DNA from 3 places in the Erwinia sp. 009765445 genome. Region 3 is predicted to be linked to each of the others. Evidence: predicted binding sites of a transcription regulator. Region 3 holds the regulator's gene; each other region holds the start of a gene.
What was found. The regulator CRP, encoded in region 3, controls carbon source genes, mostly activating them, when cyclic AMP is high. The targets are predictions, from matches to a motif close to ATGTGANNNNNNTCACAT.
Positions count from the first base shown of each region.

Region 1: a site for CRP is predicted at 2,268-2,285, ahead of msrB (peptide-methionine (R)-S-oxide reductase MsrB). Genes of this name have one in related genera too.
Region 2: a site for CRP is predicted at 5,130-5,147, ahead of AC3Y5R_RS18230 (YjcB family protein). Genes of this name have one in related genera too.

Region 1 is NZ_JBYUWC010000001.1:101,954-108,611, reverse strand. Features, by position in the region: gene AC3Y5R_RS00470 (hypothetical protein) at 1-55, opposite strand, end outside; gene AC3Y5R_RS00465 (D-hexose-6-phosphate mutarotase) at 122-1,000, opposite strand; gene gapA (glyceraldehyde-3-phosphate dehydrogenase) at 1,067-2,062, opposite strand; gene msrB (peptide-methionine (R)-S-oxide reductase MsrB) at 2,402-2,812, shown strand; gene AC3Y5R_RS00450 (YeaC family protein) at 2,818-3,096, shown strand; gene pncA (bifunctional nicotinamidase/pyrazinamidase) at 3,207-3,821, opposite strand; gene ansA (asparaginase) at 3,832-4,851, opposite strand; gene sppA (signal peptide peptidase SppA) at 4,939-6,658, opposite strand, start outside.
Region 2 is NZ_JBYUWC010000017.1:57,212-63,869, reverse strand. Features, by position in the region: gene pgaD (poly-beta-1,6-N-acetyl-D-glucosamine biosynthesis protein PgaD) at 1-147, opposite strand, end outside; partial or broken gene AC3Y5R_RS18250 (poly-beta-1,6 N-acetyl-D-glucosamine synthase) at 152-397, opposite strand; partial or broken gene pgaB (poly-beta-1,6-N-acetyl-D-glucosamine N-deacetylase PgaB) at 389-2,031, opposite strand; gene pgaA (poly-beta-1,6 N-acetyl-D-glucosamine export porin PgaA) at 2,043-3,743, opposite strand; gene AC3Y5R_RS18235 (hypothetical protein) at 3,740-4,498, opposite strand; gene AC3Y5R_RS18230 (YjcB family protein) at 5,257-5,538, shown strand; gene AC3Y5R_RS18225 (ATP-grasp fold amidoligase family protein) at 5,593-6,546, opposite strand; gene AC3Y5R_RS18220 (MATE family efflux transporter) at 6,555-6,658, opposite strand, start outside.
Region 3 is NZ_JBYUWC010000008.1:188,737-195,394, reverse strand. Features, by position in the region: gene AC3Y5R_RS10990 (creatininase family protein) at 1-199, opposite strand, end outside; gene AC3Y5R_RS10985 (phosphoribulokinase) at 375-1,244, shown strand; gene AC3Y5R_RS10980 (OsmC family protein) at 1,274-1,678, opposite strand; gene crp (cAMP-activated global transcriptional regulator CRP) at 1,989-2,621, shown strand; gene AC3Y5R_RS10970 (YccS/YhfK family putative transporter) at 2,680-4,752, shown strand; gene argD (bifunctional acetylornithine/succinyldiaminopimelate transaminase) at 4,830-6,050, opposite strand; gene AC3Y5R_RS10960 (aminodeoxychorismate synthase component II) at 6,138-6,658, opposite strand, start outside.

The DNA.
Region 1 (6,658 bases), on a different contig from region 3:
AACCCACCTCAGCCAGCCATCCGCCCGCAATGTTCGCCAGCCAACTGAGGTTCATGTCGGACAAGATCCTTACCCGTGTGCCAAAGTTCCGGGTCGGTTACGACCCGGTCAGTATTGATAATCAAGCGCCTTTCCGCACCCGGAAAGTCGCGGCAAGGCGGGAAGGGGATTCACCCGCTGACTTCATCGGTGAAGAAACGTGAGCCGTTTCAACGCACACCATCGTTTTATAGCCTTCATTCGCCATATCACCCATGCTGCATGACAGTTCCGGACCAGGGTTCCAGGTGACAACGTCACTCTGGTAATGATGATAGATGTCCAGCGAACGGTTACCGGCTTTATCGGCGACCACGCTGCAATCTTCTGGCTGCGTATATATGCGGTCGATGCGGTCCGGATAGGTCTGTTTACCAGACTCAGATGTGCCTGTAACGCCGTTATTAACCTTATCAATGTAACTGGTGCCCAGCCCACTGACTTCCACGCCTGCAATGTCCTCAACGCTGAAGTAGCTGTGCAGGGCTGCAGTGGCTTCATAATCCCCGTGGGCTTCCAGCTCAATCTCACAGCGGTCGCTGAAGCGGAAGCGGGCAAACAGGGTGAAGTCGTGCGGCCAGAGCTTTTTGGTCTGCTCGTTGCTCTCCAGCACCAGCGTCAGCATCACGCTCTCATCGTTCTCATCATGCGCTGACAGCGTCCATGGCAGGGTGCGGGCAAAACCATGAGCGGGTTCACCTGCAGGTCCAAACCACGGCCAGCAGATAGGTACGCCGCCCCGGATAGCTTTACCGGTAGCCCAGGCCGTTTTCTCACTCAACCAGATCACCGGCTTTTCACCGTTCGGCTGCCAGGCAATCAGGTGAGCACCCTGCAGGGTGACGGCGGCACGCACTTTTGGATGGACGATCACCACAACGGGAAGGTCGCCAATCTTGCGTTGAGAAATATACGGGGTGATTTGGTTGATAACCGGAAGCGAAAAAATTTTTTCGTTCATCAGAAAACTTTCCTTTAGCGAAAAAAAAGGGCGACCGTAGTCGCCCTCAGAGTCAGTTCATCGCGCTTATTTAGCGATGTGAGCAACCAGGTCCAGGACCTTGTTGGAGTAACCAGTTTCGTTATCGTACCAGGAAACCAGCTTCACGAAAGTGTCGCTCAGTGCGATACCGGCTTTCGCATCAAAGATAGAAGTCAGCGTTTCGCCGTTGAAATCGGTAGAAACCACTTCGTCTTCGGTGTAGCCCAGGACGCCTTTCATTTCGCCTTCGGCTGCGGCTTTGATTGCTGCACAGATTTCTTTGTAAGAAGCAGGCTTAGCCAGACGTGCAGTCAGGTCAACTACGGAAACGTTAGGGGTAGGAACGCGGAACGCCATACCAGTCAGTTTGCCGTTCAGCTCAGGGATCACTTTACCTACCGCTTTAGCAGCACCGGTAGAAGAAGGGATGATGTTCTGAGATGCGCCGCGGCCGCCGCGCCAGTCTTTGTGAGACGGGCCATCAACGGTTTTCTGAGTAGCGGTGGTTGCGTGAACAGTGGTCATCAGCGCTTCAACGATACCGAACTTGTCGTTGATCACTTTAGCCAGTGGTGCCAGGCAGTTAGTGGTGCAGGATGCGTTAGAAACGATCTCCTGGCCAGCGTAAGATTTATGGTTCACGCCCATCACGAACATTGGGGTGTCATCCTTAGAAGGACCGGTCAGCACGACTTTCTTGGCACCAGCTTCGATGTGCTTACGCGCAGTTTCGTCGGTCAGGAAGATACCGGTTGCTTCAGCAACAACGTCAACACCGATTTCATTCCACTTAAGGTTAGCCGGATCGCGTTCAGAGGTAACACGGATGGTTTTGCCGTTGACAACCAGGTGGCCGTCTTTAACTTCTACAGTGCCGTCGAAACGACCGTGAGTAGAGTCATATTTCAGCATGTAAGCCATGTACTCTGCGTCCAGCAGATCGTTGATGCCCACGATCTCGATGTCAGAACGCTGCTGAGCAGCACGGAAAACGATGCGACCGATACGGCCAAAACCGTTGATACCTACTTTGATAGTCATATATTCCACCAGCTGTTGTTAGTGAATAAAAGGTTGGCTGTAAAATTACAAAAACCTTACCAGGCGTCAAGCGGAATCGCTTCAATAGTTGCGACAAATCAAACCGCAAAGCAGGAATTATTGCCCTGGATGCGTGTTCCCTGACCACCGATAAAGGTTCATATGGGGACGCTCTGCCCAAATATAAAGGGGTGGCGAACTCAAAGGGTGATCTGAGTCACATTTTCATCTTCAGGTCACTTTCAGACTCCCCCTGAAACGAAAAAATCCCCTGACGTTGTTAAGTATTTGTTAGAATAGTAGCCGATATTTTCAGATTCACCCCCCGAGAGTAGCAAAATGGCTAATGACCCGAAGCAACTGAGCCCAGAAACCGACCTCAACGAAATGCAGCGCTATGTCACGCAGCATCGCGGCACCGAACCGCCTTTCTCAGGTAAATTGCTGCACAACAAAGGCGAGGGAATTTATCACTGCCTGGTGTGCAACTCGCCGCTGTTCCTGTCTGAAACTAAATACGACTCCGGCTGCGGCTGGCCGAGTTTTTATCAGTCGTATCATGAAGATTCTATTAAATATATTGAAGATGATTCGCACGGTATGCAGCGTATTGAAATCCGCTGCGGCAACTGTGATGCACACCTGGGGCACGTTTTCCCTGATGGCCCACAGCCAACTGGAGAGCGTTACTGTGTTAACTCCGCCTCGTTAAGCTTTACCGACGATGATGGCAATAATATTAAAGGATAGTTGCTATGGAGCTGGATGAGATGATTGCCGCCATGACGCCGGAAGTTTATCAGCGTCTGGTCACCGCAGTGGAAACCGGCAAATGGGCTGATGGCGTGGCTCTGACGCCAGAACAGAAGGAAAACAGTCTGCAACTGGTGATGCTCTGGCAGGCTCGCCATAACGAACAGCCTCAGCACATGAGCGTGGGTAAGGGCGGCGAAATGGTGATGAAAACCAAGAAGCAGCTGAAAGAGGAGTTCGGCATTGAGGATGACAACGTCACCCATATCCGGTTGCAGTAAATTATTCCTTCAGGAATAAATGGCGTTAAAAAGGGGCGCAGAAGGCCCCCTTATAATGGCAGCGAATGCTGACGGTTCAGCAATGGCTGCGCATCTGACTGGCAATGGGTTTATAAAATAATGGCACCCTTTGCCGCCATATCTGCCAGCGCTTGCTCACTGTCACCCGATGCCAGATTGACGCCACGACAACCTGCAGCGATCACCGTAACGGTGTAGCCCAGCGCCAGTGCGTCCAGCACGCTGTATTTCACACAGTAATCCGTTGCCAGACCCATCACCGTCAGGGCGGTAATCCCGTGGTTTTTGAGCCACAGATCCAGCGTGGTTTTATTGCGGTGGCCGTTATCGAAGAATGCACTGTAGCTGTCCACCTTCGGATCCTGCCCTTTATAAATCTTCTCGCTGATATAGCGTTGATCCAGCCCGGGATGCAGCTGCGCACCGGCTCCGTGCTGGATACAGTGATCGGGCCACCAAACCTGCGACAGCCCCTCAAGTTTGCCCAACGTCCAGGCTGCCTGGCCGGAGTTGGAAGCAAAGCTGCCATGTTCCGCCGGATGCCAGTCCAGCGAGGCCACCACCGGCTGACCTCGCTGGTGAAATTCTGCGGCGTACTGGTTAGCAATAGCGATGACTTCATCGCCTCCGCTGACCGCCAGCGCGCCACCGGGACAGAAGTCATTTTGTAAATCAATCAGAAGCAGCGCCTGCTGTGTGGTCATTATCGCTCTCTCACTTATCGTCCGGGGTCAGTTCACCGCGCAGGTTAATCTGCATCTGCTGGCGCACCTGCTCGCTGGTCAGATTCTGGCTCAGCAGATAGTGCAGCTTGGTCAGCGTTGCTTCTACCGTTAAATCATAACCGCTGATCACGCCTGCCAGCGCCAGGGCGTTACCGGTGGCGTAGCCACCCATATTCACCTTGCCGGACATACACTGAGTCAGGTTGACCACAACAATGCCGCGATCGGAAGCTTCTTTCAGCTCCTTCAGGAAGGCCGGGTTCTGTGGGGCATTGCCAACGCCATAAGAACGCAGGATCAGCGCTTTCACCGGCTGACGCAGGAAGTTGCTTACCACATCGGAAGAAATTCCGGGATAGATAGTCACCACGCCAATCGGCTGTGGCGTAATAGGGTGCACAATCAGCTCGCCCGGGCCCATTGGCGCGGCAGGGGTGTTCAGGCGACGGATATGGATGCCCGCTTCAAGCAGCGGCGCAAGGTTAGGCGAGGCGAAGGCGTTGAAGCCATCGGCATGGGCCTTGGTTGTACGGTTACCGCGATACAGCGTGTTGTTGAAGAACAGTGCAACTTCGTTGATCGGGTAGTTGGCGGCAACGAACAGGGAATTCAGCAGGTTTTGCTGCCCGTCTGAACGCAGTTCTGCCAGAGGGATTTGTGACCCTGTCACAATTACCGGCTTGGACAGATTCTCCAGCATAAAGGAGAGAGCTGAAGCGGTGAAGGCCATGGTATCTGTGCCATGCAGGATCACAAAGCCATCGTATTTATCGTAATTAGCCTGGATATCATCCGCAATCGATTGCCAATCCTGTGGCGTCATATCCGATGAGTCGATTAACGGCGAGTACTCGTGTATAGTGAAGTCCGGCATCTCGGCGCGGTGGAATTCTGGCATATTCGCCAGCTGGGTTTGCAGGTGGCCCGATACCGGAATATAGCCATGCTCGGAACGCTGCATGCCGATGGTCCCGCCAGTATAGGCGACGTAAATTGATTTCTTATGCATTTAAAGACTCAGGCTTGCCAAAAAGGCGAAGTATAAGGGGAAAGCAGAGCAAAAGCAGCCCGACCAGATGCCGGGCTGCGGGTTATGTTATTTCACCTGTCCACAGGTAAGGCACATGGCATAGCGGTTTTGCGGATCGTTGAGGTTATCAAACAGACCCGGCTGGTTTTTCATTGCCGCCATTACGTCGATCATTGGCGCAGGCAGATAAGCTTTAAGAGCATCCGGCAGCGCGGCGCGGGCTGACACGTTCATCTGGCTGAACAGCAGGTCAATAAAGCCGGGTTCATCCTGATACCAGTTGAGATGCCACTGCTTGAGTTTTGCCAGTTCGGCCGCTTTTGCCACGGCATCGTCGAAGTCACCAAGTGAATCCACCAGACCGTTGGATTTTGCATCGCTGCCGGTCCAGACGTGACCCTGGGCAATCTGGTCAATCTGCTCTGGTGTTTTACCGCGCGAGCTGGCGACCAGGCCAAGGAAGTTTTTGTAACCGTTCTGGATGCTCAGTTGCATCATCTGCGCAACCTCAGGCGGTAGCGCCTTGGTGGTTGCCACATCAGCCAGTGGCGAAGTGGAGACGCCATCGGTATGCACACCAATTGAGTCCAGCGTGTTTTCAACGGTGTTAATCACCCCGAAAATGCCGATGGATCCGGTAAGCGTACTTGGGCTGGCGATGATGTAGTTAGCCGGAGTGGAGATCCAGTAACCACCGGAGGCAGCCATACCGCCCATGGAAACCACCACCGGTTTACCCGATTCCTTCGCCGCAGCCAGTTCTTCACGAATGGTCTCGGAAGCCGTCACGCTGCCGCCAGGGCTGTTAATGCGGAACACGATTGCCTTGATTTTCGGATCCAGGCGCGCCTGACGAATTTCCATCGCGGTGGTATCGCCGCCGACGCTGCCCGGTGTTTCATCGCCGTCCATAATTGCGCCGTTCGCCATCACCACGGCAATGTTGCCGTCAGTCGTGCTGTAATCCTTGACCTGATAGTCGTAAATGCTGGTGCCTTTAAAATCACTGGCCGCTTTATCCCAGCCGAAGATTTTACTCATCTGCTGATCTACTGCCGCGCGGGAAGCCAGCTCATCAACCAGCTTGTTATCTTTGGCATACTGAGCCGTATCTCCACCGACTTTCTGCAGGCCGTCCAGCACGCCCTGAGCGCCCGGGAACACCTGTTCAGGCGTAATCTGGCGATTAGCGGCGATGGTGTTGAGGTAGTTCTGCCACAGTTCGCCAATCCAGCGGCTGTCCGCATCACGCGCTGCCGGTGACATATCATCGCGCAGGAACGGTTCTACCGCCGACTTATAAGTGCCGACACGGAAGACGTGTGAGCTGATTTTCAGCTTATCCAGCAGGGTCTTGTAGTAAAGACCGTTGGTGGCGAAGCCATGCAGATCCACCGTTCCCTGAGGGGAGAGATAGATTTTGTTGGCGAAGCTGGCCAGGTAATATTGCGCCTGGCTGTAGCTGTCACCGGTGGCATAGATTTGCTTACCGCTGTCGCGGAATTCACGCAGAGCCTTACCGATGTACTGCAGAGATGGTTGATCTGCTCCGGCGAAGTCGCGCAGGTCAAGAACCATGCCGGTGATATTGGCATCATCTTTGGCCTGACGAATAGCATCCACCACGTCAAAGAGGGAGTTCTCCTTCAGGCGGTCGCTGCTGGTGCCGAGTAACTGACGGCCAATTTTGCTGAGTTTGTTACTGACTGAAGGTTTATCCACCACCGTGCCGCTGAGATCGACAACCAGTGCCCCTTTCTGAGGTTCGACTGGCGTACTGGATTTA
Region 2 (6,658 bases), on a different contig from region 3:
CGGGCCAAGCCATGGCGTATTTTTCAGCATTGCCAGCAGGCCAGTGCAGAACAACCAGACAAAGCCGCACCAGCCAATCAGGGTCAGAACGATATCGAACAACCGTGGAAGCCAGCCGCGCTCGGTAATGATCAAGGGTGTTTTCATCTCACTATCCTTTTTCTATGCCACGGTCAGGACTTTCCCAGCGGGCGCGACGCTGCTTCGAACGCAGCATCACCTTCGGGAAGGCCACCAGGGTGGTGAACAGGCTCAGCATCCAGTACACCAGCGGATACCAGATCACCCAGAACAGCGCGCTGCCCAGCTTGTGCTCGTAGCGCCGCTCAATCAGCAGGCTGATGGTGAACTGCAGCAGGCAGGTTACCGCCAGCACCATGCCGGTAAATTCCGGCTGCAGCACTGGCAACGCATAGATGTTGCGGGCAGTTTTCACCTGCGGCCCACGGATCGCCTTCACCTGAGACGCCAGCTGTTCGGTAACATCGATCAGCGTGCGGCTTTTAAAGCGGGTCCAGCGCTGGAACGTGGCCGGATCTTTGCGGATAGCGGCGATCGAGGCAGGGAAACCCGCCGCCTGGTAGGCTTTCAGCGCGTCAGGGCTGGCATCTTCATCGTCGCCCAGCAGCGCATCGTCGTGGAACACGATGCCACGGAAGGCCGCATGGCTGGCCAGATCCTGATAGATCTCACCAATGCGTTTGCGGGCTTCTGAACTGTAAGGTGGCAGACGCTGGTACTGCTGAGGATCGACCTGCACCTTGCCGGTTTTCAGATCCACCTTCTCCACGCGCGGCAGCTTTTCATCCAGATCGAAGGAGAGCACCGGCATCCATGCATACACACTGGCCGGGTCCGGGTTGAGATTTGCCACGCCACGCGATTGAACAGGTCGGCACGTACCGGCAGCCAGCGGTTGGGGAAATAGAGTTCACGTACGCGGCCATCGCCTTTCGGATCGGCAAAGGCCTGCAGGAATACGGTATTCACGCCGAGGTCGTAGATCCGCTGGATCAGCCTGTCGAGGTTCTTCGCCTGCTGCAGCGGATCGAGATCGTAGACGTAGTCCAGATCCACATGCGCCACGCGGATCGTCTCTTTCTCCTGCGCCAGAGTGATGCGCTGGGCGAAGCTGTTCAGGCTGGGGTTATTAGCAATCAGCAGGCGTGGCACGTCATCCAGATTGTCGGTGGAAGCCACGCCGTCATTCAGCGTCATCGCCATCTGGTAGCCGTGCTGCTTCACAATGCTCAACGCCTCGCCGCCAGCAGCTCCGTACGGCCAGACCCAGACGCGCGGCGGTTTGCCGGTCACCGCAGTGATCTTCTGGGTGATCTTTGACACATCTTCCGTCACGCACTGGCGATAGTGCGCACCGGTTTCATAACGGCCGCTGGCTTTGTCATAGCTGCGGTTAACCGCAAACAGCTCGCTGTTACCCTGCGGGTTGGAAACCATTCCTTTGTGCTCATCCCAGGTATGGGCACCTATTTCCACCAGGCCGGAGCACGACATCTCGCCGACCTGCTGCCAGGTGGCAAAGCGATCGCGCGGGGTGATCAGGCCGCCAAAATCCACCGGCTTGTCTGCTGGTGTGCTGACCCAGTGCCCGACCGGTGACAGCAGGGCTGACCACTGATAAGCCTGAAGCAACGGATAAACACGGCGGTAAAAGCTGCTGTAGACATCATCAAAAGTCAGCAACACCGCTTTCGGCGGTAGCGGCTTGCCGCCCGCGTGGGCGACCAGCACGTCATCAACCGACACCGGGTGATAGCCATTCTCTTTCAGCCACGCGAACTGATCGTTCAGCGCGCTGGTACGCACGGCAAGGTAGCGCTGATCGGCAGCGCCATCCTCCACATCGTGATAAGCCAGTACCAGAAAGTGATTTTTCGGCCAGGGCTGTTCTGCCGACAGTTTCGGGCGATCGGCCGGTGCGACAAAGCGCGGAGGCATCGTCTGGCTGCAGGCGTTGAGCATCAGCAGAGCCAGCGAAGCGAGTAAAACATGACGTAAATGCGGTCGCATGGTCGGCTCCCTTAAAAACGATAATTCATGTCAAACGACACGGAGAGATTCTGTTCACGCACGCCGTCATAGGGGCGTTTGTCCCAGGTCAGCATCACGCCGCTATCCAGCACGTCGTTCCAGCGCACGCGCTGGCCGTAACCTATCGTGGTAACCGCGCCGGTCCCCTGGCCCTGCTGCCAGTAGCCGCCCGCACCCAGTTCGACCTCCTGGCTCCATTCTGTCTGGTAATGGCGGTACATCAGATGATCGAGGGTAACGGCAGGTACCACGGCAAAGTCGCTGGACGGGCTGTAGTAAGGCCCGGTGGTTTTACTGTTGTGGCTGCCGCTGATGTTCGGGGTGAAATCCACCGTCAGATAAGGGCCGCTCCAGATACGCTCCTGACCATCGATGCTGTATTCCAGCCGCTGGTTGCCATCAGAGAACCAGCTCGGGGTAAGTGAGGCCTGCCATGAACGGCTTTCGTTCTGCTGCCAGCGCAGATATACCCTGCCACCGTTGGCCGTCACGCCGTTACGCAGCGCCTGAAGAGGCGTGTCGCGCATCAGCCGTTCCGCAGAACCGCCAATTCGCCACTGGTCGTTAAAGTCATGCCAGCCGGAGAGGCGCACGCCGGTTTTCTGTCCATAGCCATAGTTCTGGCCGTTCAGTTCAGCTTCCGCCCAGTTATCCCGTGCGCGGTACTCAATACCGCCGCGCACGCTGCGATTAATCGCTTTCCCTTCTTCAAATTCGCTGTCGTTAAACCCCAGGCCGGTAAACAAACGCCAGTTTTCAGCCACCGGTGGGGCATACAGCAAGGCATCAACCGAGAAATCGTTTGCACCGCTGACCGGGCTGTCTGAATTGATGCCGTGCTCACCTTCAATACGCAGTTCATACATATGATGCACGTCGCGCAGGCGGCTGAGCCGCTGCGTGGCATGGTCCTCAGGCTGGCGCTGATAAACGTCATCGGCCAGAAGATCGGCCTGCCGCCACTCCTGTAAATCCAGCGCGGTCTGGCCCTGCTGGGTTTCCAGCTGAATATTCCGGTCGTCCATACTTTCCACCCGCTTCAACTCCGCTTCTGCGCGACGCGGCCAGCCCCGTGAGAGGTAAATACTGGCAAGGTCAATCTGTAACCCCTGATTACCCGGCGCGGTGCGGGCCAGATGCTCTGCACGTTTCTGTGCAGCATCCAGGTCGGCGGTGAAAAAAGATGACTGAACGCGCAGCTGCTGTGCATCCAGCCAGCTTTCGTTGGGCACGCGCAGTGGCGAGCCATAAATCCGGCGGTAGTAGGGATTAGCGCGGCTGAAGTCTTCACTCTGCTGCCCGGCGCCTGCGGGCTGCTCATCCTCACTGAAGGCATAAAACAGATCGCTCTGATCGTCGCGCGTCAGCTGGCTTCCCTGCCCTTCAGCCCGCACCGCCTGATACAGCTTCAGGGCTTTGTCCGGCTGGTGCTGGTAAAGCCATGCGGAAGCCGCCCAGCGCTGGGCATAAGGCGGGATGGTTTGCCCTTCGGCTATCAGCTGCTGATACTCCTCCGTCGCTTCCCGCATCCGGCTGCGGGCAACCAGCGCCCCAAGGCGATCGATCCGTGCCCGCTGATAGTCTGCCCGGGCAGACTGGAGGTTTTTCCAGGCAGCCAGCAGGCGGTCGTAGTCGGCAAGCGCGCGGTCGGCTACACGAAAACGCTCAGCCTCCGAACGGCTGGCAGTCACGGCGATACGAACTTCTTGTGCCGCTGCATCAGCCTGAAGCTTGCGCTGTTCTGCAGCAGGAAGTTGGACAGTGCCGCATTCCGCAGCGCCGGGCCACTGACCCGGTTCATCGAAAGTGTGGCAGCATAGTCGCGGCGCAGGGTAACGTCATCAGGAAAATGGCGTTTCGCTTCGCTGGCCGTTTGCAGAGCGTCCCAGTCCCTGCCTGCCGCTCGCTGAGCGTAGGTCAGATCCAGATAACGTTGAGGAGTCTGCCTGACAACGAGACGCTGGCGGGCAAGCTGCTGAGCTGAAGTGGTGTCACCGCTGTCCGCCAGCGTCATGATCAGCCCGCTGTTCAGATCGTCATTGTCAGTCTCAGCCCGCAGAGCCTCATGCCACAGCAGCAGAGAGGTATTCCACTCTTTCAGATTACGGTAAGCCCGGGCAACAGCCACTTTGGCCCGCACAGGCAGAGGCCCACTGGCCTGATAACGCTGCCAGATGTCGACAACCTGGCGGTCCTGGTTTGCCCAACCAGCAATCTGCAACCAGTCAGCCAATTCTCCACGGGTCAGCGGACGGCGTTCAGCCTCCTTCGCCAGCCAGTCCAGCACCGGTGAGCTGTTGCCCGACCGGGCCTGAACAATCATCTGGTCATAGGTTTCCGAGGCCTGGCTGCTCTGTGGTAATGAACCCAGTAGCAGACACAGAGCCAGGGAAGTTCTCTGGTGATAAAACAGGCCTTTCAGCCGCAAACAGCCATTGAAAAACACAAAGGCTCCTTATTTAATTTTTATTGCTCCATAAAGACATTTCACGATGACGATTATTGAGCGAGCTTATTTGAGGGACAGGAATTCTCCCCCCCTCGCAATGGAAGGGAATGAGTTATAAGACTTTTTGTTTAAAAAAAACCTACAACCCAATGTCGGCTTGTACAACTTTCGACAGGTCAGATTCCTCTTAAAGAGGTTAATTTGACTTAAGTCAGAATGAAAAATGCCTAAACGGACGTTAAGTGATTATCTGCCCTTTAATATTGCTAGCAATATTAAAGGGTTGTTTTTTAATAAGTTACTGGCAGCAGAAACAGCGGTAATACCAAGAAAAATTAAACTTTATAAATGATAACAATTCTCATCAATCGTCTCAAAATAGGGCTAACCTCCTTAAATTAAATATAAAATTCTAAGGATGATAAAAACAATTGCTTAATTGGCAGAATTCGCGGTGTGAGAAACGACCAACTTTTTGACTAAGTTAAATTAATCTGGCCTGTTATACCATCAGGCCCAATCACGCAAAAATGATAACCCACGGGAAATTAAGATGTATTTTAACAGGTGCAAAAAAACTACCATACCAGGCCTAAAAATTGTTCAATTTTTAAAATCGAGTGATATAATGTGACCGTCGTCACACTTCTATGGCTCCTGAGCCAGCTCAGATAAAAAGCAATCCTGGCAACTTTTTGTCCTGCATGTGGCGCAGATCAATGTCAGGCATGATTTGTCGCGGAGTTTGAAAAGATATGGGTACCTTAACCGCCAGCCTGGTGTTGATGAGATGGGAACTGGTTAGCGCAGTGATGATGTTTATGGCCAGCACGTTGAAAGTGAAGTGCCGCCAGACCAGCCATAACGGCATGGCATTCATCTTTACCGGCGTCGGGATCGGCATGTCATGCTGGTTCGTGACCGGCCTGCTGGGTATCACTCTGAGCATGGATAACCTGCTCAACTTCTGGCATATCACCAAAGATGTGTTTGTCGACGTGATGAGCCATACCCCGACTGACTACCCAATGCCTTAAAATGCAAACGAGCCGCGTTCTGAGAGAAAGCGGCTCGTCGTGTCGTGGCGCAGTTCAGACTTTCTTCAACACCACAGGCAATGCTGCCACTTCACCTGCCGGTCTTGGCAAAACCTCAGATTTATGGTCCTGCACCCACATGTTGCCCATGATCTCATTGAGACCGTGATCCAGTCCGGTCACCAGCCCCGCGCCCGGCGTGAAGGTCAGCTCACCAAAGTAAATCTGCCCGTCATTGATGTACCAGTCCACCCGCACGTAGTCGAAATCATTCGCCAGTTTCTTGCTCAGCTCCAGCGCTTTGTACAGCGTCGGCAAATCGTTGCTGATGTCCAACCCGGTATCGCGGATTTTATAGAAGCACGACGTCAGGCTGTTAACGTAGAAGTTCATCGACAGCGGTGAGTTTCCACAACGGTTGTAGATGATCTGCAGCACGTACTCAAAGTTGCCGTCTTTCTTGTTAAACATATGAAACTTATAGTCGACAGCAGCAAACTTGCCGTCACCTACGTACTGCTCAACCAAAATCCGCGGTTTGATATAGCGATAATGGATTTCACGCGCTTCCAGTGAGAAGTCACGGGTTAGCCACTCTTCGCACCGCTTGATCAGCAACTGCTTCTGAATACAATCCGGTTCTTCCAGCAGGATTTCCACCATTCCTGAGCCGTGGTTGGATTTTATAACCGTATCTTTTAACGACTTAAGTCCTAACAGCGTAACGGGCTTATCCGTTTCGTGCAGCAAGGGAATTAAATACTCGTTACCAATGGTTTTTGCTATGTAGTCTCTCACCAATACTTTGTCCGAAAGGATCCCATAACGAACATAGTCGCCGGTGACAAATTTACGATACAGAATTTTCTCATTAAACAATTTCGGCTGGCGAATATTGGGTAACTTTTTAAATTTACGATAATAATGAAATCTGTCCTGGTAAGACCACGGCATTTTCCTGAGAAGGTATAAGACGCTGTTTCTCAATTGTGCTTTGAGTTTTGACATTTTTTACCTCATTTGTAGGTTTTGTAGTTAAGTGAGGAAAGCTGTATTTTAAGAATGACGCCATTCTTAAAGAAATAGTTCATTACCGTGAGGGACAACAGCTCGGTAACCA
Region 3 (6,658 bases):
CCGGGAGATCTGCAGGCATCATGCCGACCGCTTCGGCAACGATCCCGGCATTAATCGCGGCATCCACCCTGACTGGCAGATGCGGGCCATGCTGCTCCACTGCGCCAATCGGCAGCACCGCAACAATCTTGTCCATCTCCAGCTCGCTGAATTCACGGGTCGAGAGATCCCACCACCAGCGTGACGAAGGCATATTCATTGAAAGTTATCTCCTGCACTGTTTTGTACAGTCTGAGCAATTTGGTGCGCTAAATGAAGCAGCAAAAATGCGGCGGCGCGTTGCTTTTTTGGCATCGGAGAGGGGCAAAGGTGACACCCGTGCGCTAAACATGATACCAATGCTGGATCGATATGATCTTTCTCAGGGAGCTAACATGTCTGCCAAACATCCGGTGATTGCCGTGACCGGTTCCAGCGGCGCGGGAACCACCACAACCAGCCTGGCCTTCCGCAAAATTTTTCAGCAGCTTAACCTGCATGCCGCCGAAGTGGAGGGGGACAGCTTTCACCGCTATACCCGGCCTGAGATGGATATGGCAATCCGCAAAGCGCGCGATATGGGCCGACACATCAGTTATTTTGGCCCTGATGCCAACGACTTCGCGCTGCTGGAGCAAACCTTCCAGGAATACGGCAAAAGCGGCAGCGGCAAGTCGCGCAAGTATCTGCATACCTATGATGAGGCGGTGCCGTGGAACCAGGTGCCGGGAACCTTCACGCCGTGGCAGCCGCTGCCGGAGCCGACTGATGTGTTGTTCTATGAAGGGCTGCACGGCGGGGTGGTAACACCGCAGAACAATGTGTCACAGCATGTGGATCTGCTGGTTGGCGTGGTGCCTATCGTTAACCTGGAGTGGATCCAGAAGCTGGTGCGTGATACCAGTGAACGCGGCCACTCGCGTGAAGCGGTAATGGACTCGGTAGTGCGTTCTATGGAGGATTACATCAACTTCATCACTCCGCAGTTCTCGCGCACGCACATTAACTTCCAGCGCGTCCCGACCGTTGATACCTCCAATCCGTTCGCCGCACGGGGCATCCCGTCGCTGGATGAAAGTTTTGTGGTGATCCACTTTCAGGGACTGGAAGATATCGACTTCCCCTATCTGCTGGCGATGCTGCAGGGTTCTTTTATCTCTCACATCAACACGCTGGTGGTACCTGGCGGCAAAATGGGGCTGGCGATGGAGCTGATCATGGGGCCGCTGGTGCAACGGTTAATCGAAGGGAAGAAGATAGAGTAGTGCCCCGACAGTGCGGGGCTCGGGATATTTTACAGCTCAATCACTTCATAGCTGTGAGTGATCTCCACACCTTTGCCCAGCATCAGCGCAACGGAGCAATATTTTTCTGCTGAGAGATCGACAGCGCGGGACACAGCTTTATCGCCCAATGCGTTACCCGTTACGATAAAATGCAGATTGATATGGGTGAAGAGACGCGGAGCCTCTTCACGCCGTTCGGAGGTCAACTTAACCTCACAGTCTTTAACATCGTGACGGCCTTTTTGCAGGATTGAAACCACGTCAATCGCGCTACAACCGCCCGCTGCCATCAACACCATCTCCATCGGGCTGGGTGCTTTATCCCCTGAGTTGCCATCCATCAGCACCTGATGTCCTGATGAGGATTCTCCCAAAAAGGTCAGCCCTTCCACCCATTTGACACGTGCCTGCATAACAAACTCCTCTAATTCATTCAGTTAACACCAGATTACGCTTTAGCAACAAAAACGGCAATGCAGCAGATTTCGCACTATGCTGAAGCGAGACAACAGAAGACACTCGTGCAAAGCTGTGCTACAAACAAGGCTGTAATACTTTCGTCAGTACTCTACAAGCTTTGACGAAACGGAACGACATAACGAGCCTGGCTTCCCACAGAAGCCGAATAAATTTCCTGACAGGGAAACGCTTGACTATTTCAACGCCTGACAGGGAACTCTGCCCCTGTATTTAAGGCACGATGACAACAGAGGATAACAGCGAATGGTTCTCGGCAAACCGCAAACAGACCCGACACTTGAATGGTTCCTGTCACATTGCCATATTCATAAGTATCCATCCAAAAGCACGCTGATTCACCAGGGTGAGAAAGCGGAAACCCTCTACTACATCGTCAAAGGCGCGGTAGCGGTGCTGATCAAGGATGAAGAAGGCAAAGAGATGATCCTCTCTTACCTCAATCAGGGCGATTTTATTGGCGAGCTTGGCCTGTTCGAAGAGGGTCAGGAGCGCAGTGCGTGGGTACGGGCAAAAACCGCGTGCGAAGTCGCTGAAATTTCCTATAAGAAATTCCGCCAGCTGATCCAGGTGAACCCCGACATTCTGATGCGTCTCTCTTCGCAGATGGCGCGCCGCCTGCAGGTAACGTCCGAGAAAGTGGGCAATTTAGCTTTCCTCGATGTGACTGGTCGCATCGCGCAAACCCTGCTCAATCTGGCTAAACAGCCGGATGCCATGACTCACCCTGACGGAATGCAGATCAAAATCACCCGTCAGGAGATCGGCCAGATTGTTGGCTGCTCCCGTGAAACCGTTGGGCGTATTTTGAAAATGCTGGAAGATCAGAACCTGATCTCGGCGCACGGTAAAACTATCGTTGTCTACGGCACACGCTAACCGGCTCTGATCCTCGGCGCAACAGTCTCTGTTGCGCCTTTTTATTTGGTACGGAGTGATGTGGCGTCGAATCATTTATCACCCTGAAGTCAACTACGCACTGCGCCAGACGCTGGTGCTCTGTTTACCGGTTGCTATCGGATGGCTGCTGGGCGATTTGCAAAAGGGATTGCTGTTCTCCTTAGTCCCGGCCTGCTGCAACATCGCCGGTCTTGATACCCCGCATAAACGCTTTTTCAAACGCCTGATCGTGGGCGGTAGCCTGTTTGCCTCCAGCAGCTTTCTGATCCAGTACCTGGGTGCACACCAGGTTCCCCTGCCCGCTATTTTGTTCGTGATGGCGATGCTGCTCGGCGTGACCGGAGAGATCAGCCCGCTGCACGGACGACTGCTGCCCGGCTCGCTGATTGCGGCGATCTTCACCCTCAGCCTGGCGGGAAGGATGCCAATCTGGCAGCCGCCGATGCTCTACGTACTGGGCACGGTCTGGTACGGCGTCTTCAACTGGTTCTGGTTCTGGCTGTGGAAAGAGCAGCCGATGCGCGAAACGCTGAGCCTGCTGTATCGGGAGCTGGCCGGTTACTGTGAAGCTAAATATACCCTGCTGACTAAACTCACCGATCCGGAAAAAGCCCTGCCGCCGCTGCTGGCCCGTCAGCAGAAAGCGGTCGATCTGATCACCACCTGCTACCAGCAAATGCACATGCTGGCCGCCAATAACGATAATCATCACAAGCGGCTGACCCGCGCCTTTCAGGTGGCGCTGGATTTGCAGGAGCATATCTCCGTCAGCCTGCATCAGCCGGAAGAGGTGCAGAAGCTGGTGGAACAGAGCCACGCCGAAGCGGTGATCCGCTGGAACGCCCAGACCATTGCGGCCAGGCTGCGCGAGCTGGCAGACGATATCCTTTATCATAAGCTGCCTGAGCGATTTACCATGGATAAGCAGCTTCAGGCGCTGGAAAAAATTTCCCGCCAGCACCGGGACAATCCGGTCGGCAACTTCTGTTATTACCACTTCAGCCGCATTGCCCGCGTCCTGCGCACTCAGCGCCCACTTTATCAGCGCGACCTGATGGCCGACCGCCAGCGCCGTCTGCCGCTGCTCCCGGCCATAAGAAGTTATCTGTCGCTGACGTCCGCCGCGCTGCGCACCGCCGCCCGTTTTGCGGTGATGCTGACCTTTGCCAGCTCGCTGGCGCTGTTCTTTAACCTGCCCAAGCCCTACTGGATTTTGATGACGGTGATGTTTGTCAGTCAGAACGGTTACAGCGCCACCAGAGTCCGGATCCAGCACAGAGCGCTGGGGACCCTTGCCGGGCTGATTATCGCTGCCGTTACTCTGCGGCTGCAGGCCCCGGAGCCTCTGGTGCTGCTGGTGATGCTGGCAATCACCCTGATCAGCTACCTGTTTATCCGTAAGTTCTACGGCTGGGCGATGATTGGCTTTACCGTCACGGCGGTTTACTCCCTTCAACTGCTGTCACTGAACGGGGCTGATTTCCTGCTGCCGCGCCTGATGGATACGCTGATGGGCTGCCTGATTGCCTTTGGCGGCATGATCTGGCTGTGGCCGCAGTGGCAAAGCGGGCTGCTGCGGCAGAATGCGCACGATGCGCTGGAAGCCTATCAGGGAGCGCTGCAGATGCTGCTGGGCAACGAGCAGGACCCGGTAAAGCTGGCTTACCAGCGTATGCGGGTCAATCAGGCTCATAACGCCCTCTTTAACTCGCTGAATCAGGCGATGCAGGAGCCCGGTTTCGATTCGAGTTATCTGGCAGACATGAAGCTGTGGGTGACGCACAGCCAGTTTATCGTTGAGCACATCAACGCGATGACCATCCTCGCGCGTGAGCATACCATGCTGACGTCATCGCTGGCGGAGCGGTATTTGCAGTCCTGTGAGATTGCGTTACAGCGCTGCCAGCAGCGACTGGAATATGACGGCCCCAGCTCTGACACTAACGTGCTGGATGGCCAGGGAGAAATTCAGCAGGGTCCGGTGACCATTCTGGAAAGGCACGTGCAGCGCATATTGGGACATCTCAGCGTGATGCACACCATCTCATCACTGGCATGGTTCAATCGCCCACATCACGGGCGCTGGCTGTCGCGGCGCTTGAGAAAATAGACCCGATCGCTCAGGCCCCTGTTTGCTACAAACTCAAGGCGCAGGGAGTATGTTAACAACCTCGCCGTTTGCGTGCCTTAACCGGCCAGCACTTTCTCCACCGCGACGGCAAAGCGCCCCATCCCCTCTTCAATATCAGCCGGTTCGATCACCAGTGAAGGCGCAAAGCGGATCACATCCGTTCCTGCGTTAAGGATCATCACCCCTTCCGCCGCTGCAGCATTCAAAATGTCACGAGCCTTACCGGCATACTGTGGCTTGAGAGCCGCGCCAATCAGCAAGCCTTTGCCACGGATTTCACTGAACAGATCCAGCTTCGCGTCGATTGCTTTCAGCGCAGTGACAAACTGCTGGCGACGGGTTTCCACGCCGCTCAGCACTTCTTCGGTGTTGATGATATCCAATGCTGCTTCGGCCACCGCACAGGCCAGTGGGTTACCGCCGTAAGTGGTGCCATGCACGCCCGGTGACATGGTGGAGGCAATTGCATTAGTGGTCAGCATCGCACTGACCGGGAAGCCGCCGCCCAGCGCTTTTGCGGTGGTCAGAATGTCCGGCTCCACGCCGTAATGCTCGTAAGCAAACAGTTTGCCGCTGCGGCCCATGCCGCTCTGCACTTCATCCAGCACCAGCAGTGCCTGATGCTCATCACACAACTGGCGCAGGCCCTGCATAAACTCCGGCGTGGCAGGCATAATACCGCCTTCACCCTGGATTGGCTCCACCACGATGGCGCAGGTGTGATCATCGATAACCGCTTTGACCGCAGCCAGATCGTTAAACGGCACGTGGAGGATATCCGCCGGTTTCGGACCGAAGCCGTCCGAGTATTTCGGCTGCCCACCAACGGAAACGGTAAACAGCGTCCGCCCGTGGAAGGCGTTGTGGAAAGCGATGATTTTGCTCTTGTAAGGCGAATGGCGTTTTGAGGCGTAATAGCGGGCCAGCTTGAAAGCGGCTTCGTTCGCTTCACCGCCGGAGTTAGCAAAAAACACGCGATCGGCAAAAGTCGCTGCAATCAGTTTGCTGGCGAGGCGCAGCGCAGGTTCGTTGGTGAAGACGTTGCTGGTGTGCCACAGCGTCTCTCCCTGGCTTTTTAAGGCTTCCACCAGCGCCGGATGGCAGTGGCCCAGCGCAGTCACCGCGATACCGCCGGAAAAGTCGATATACTCTTTCCCCTGCTGGTCCCAGACCCGGCTGCCTTTGCCCTTCACCGGCACAAACTGAGCTGGTGCATAAACAGGCAGGATCACCTCATCGAACGTCGCCCGCGTTACCGCTAATTTATCCGCTGCCATTGACTACCTCATCTGTTTTTTTTACGTTGCAGGAAGTGAAATTATAATCACAAAATATGCATAAAAAATCAATCAAAGGAAACTTTTTCACTGCCGGAGGAAATTTTCCAGCAGCTGGTGTCCCTGCTCGCTGAGAATGCTTTCCGGATGGAACTGCACCCCTTCCAGCGGCAGATGACGATGGCGGAACCCCATAATCTCGTCAGGCTTGCCATCGCGCAGTGTCCAGGCGGTCATTTCAAATTCCGCCGGAAGGGACTCTTTCTCCACAATCAGCGAATGGTAGCGCGTCACCGTCAGCGGATGTTTCAGGCCGGAAAAGACGCCCCCATCATTATGCTCAATCGCCGACGTTTTGCCGTGCATCACTTCCCTGGCCCGTATCACCCGCGCACCAAAAGCCTGCGCGATAGCCTGGTGACCCAGGCAGACGCCGAGGATTGGCAGTTTTCCGGCGAACTCCGCAATCGCCGCCAGTGAAATACCCGCCTCGTCCGGCGTACAGGGACCGGGAGAGATCACCAGCTTTTCCGGCCGCAGGGTGGCAATTTTATCCAACGTCAGCTCGTCATTACGCCGGACCAGCACCTCTTCCCCCAGCTCACAGA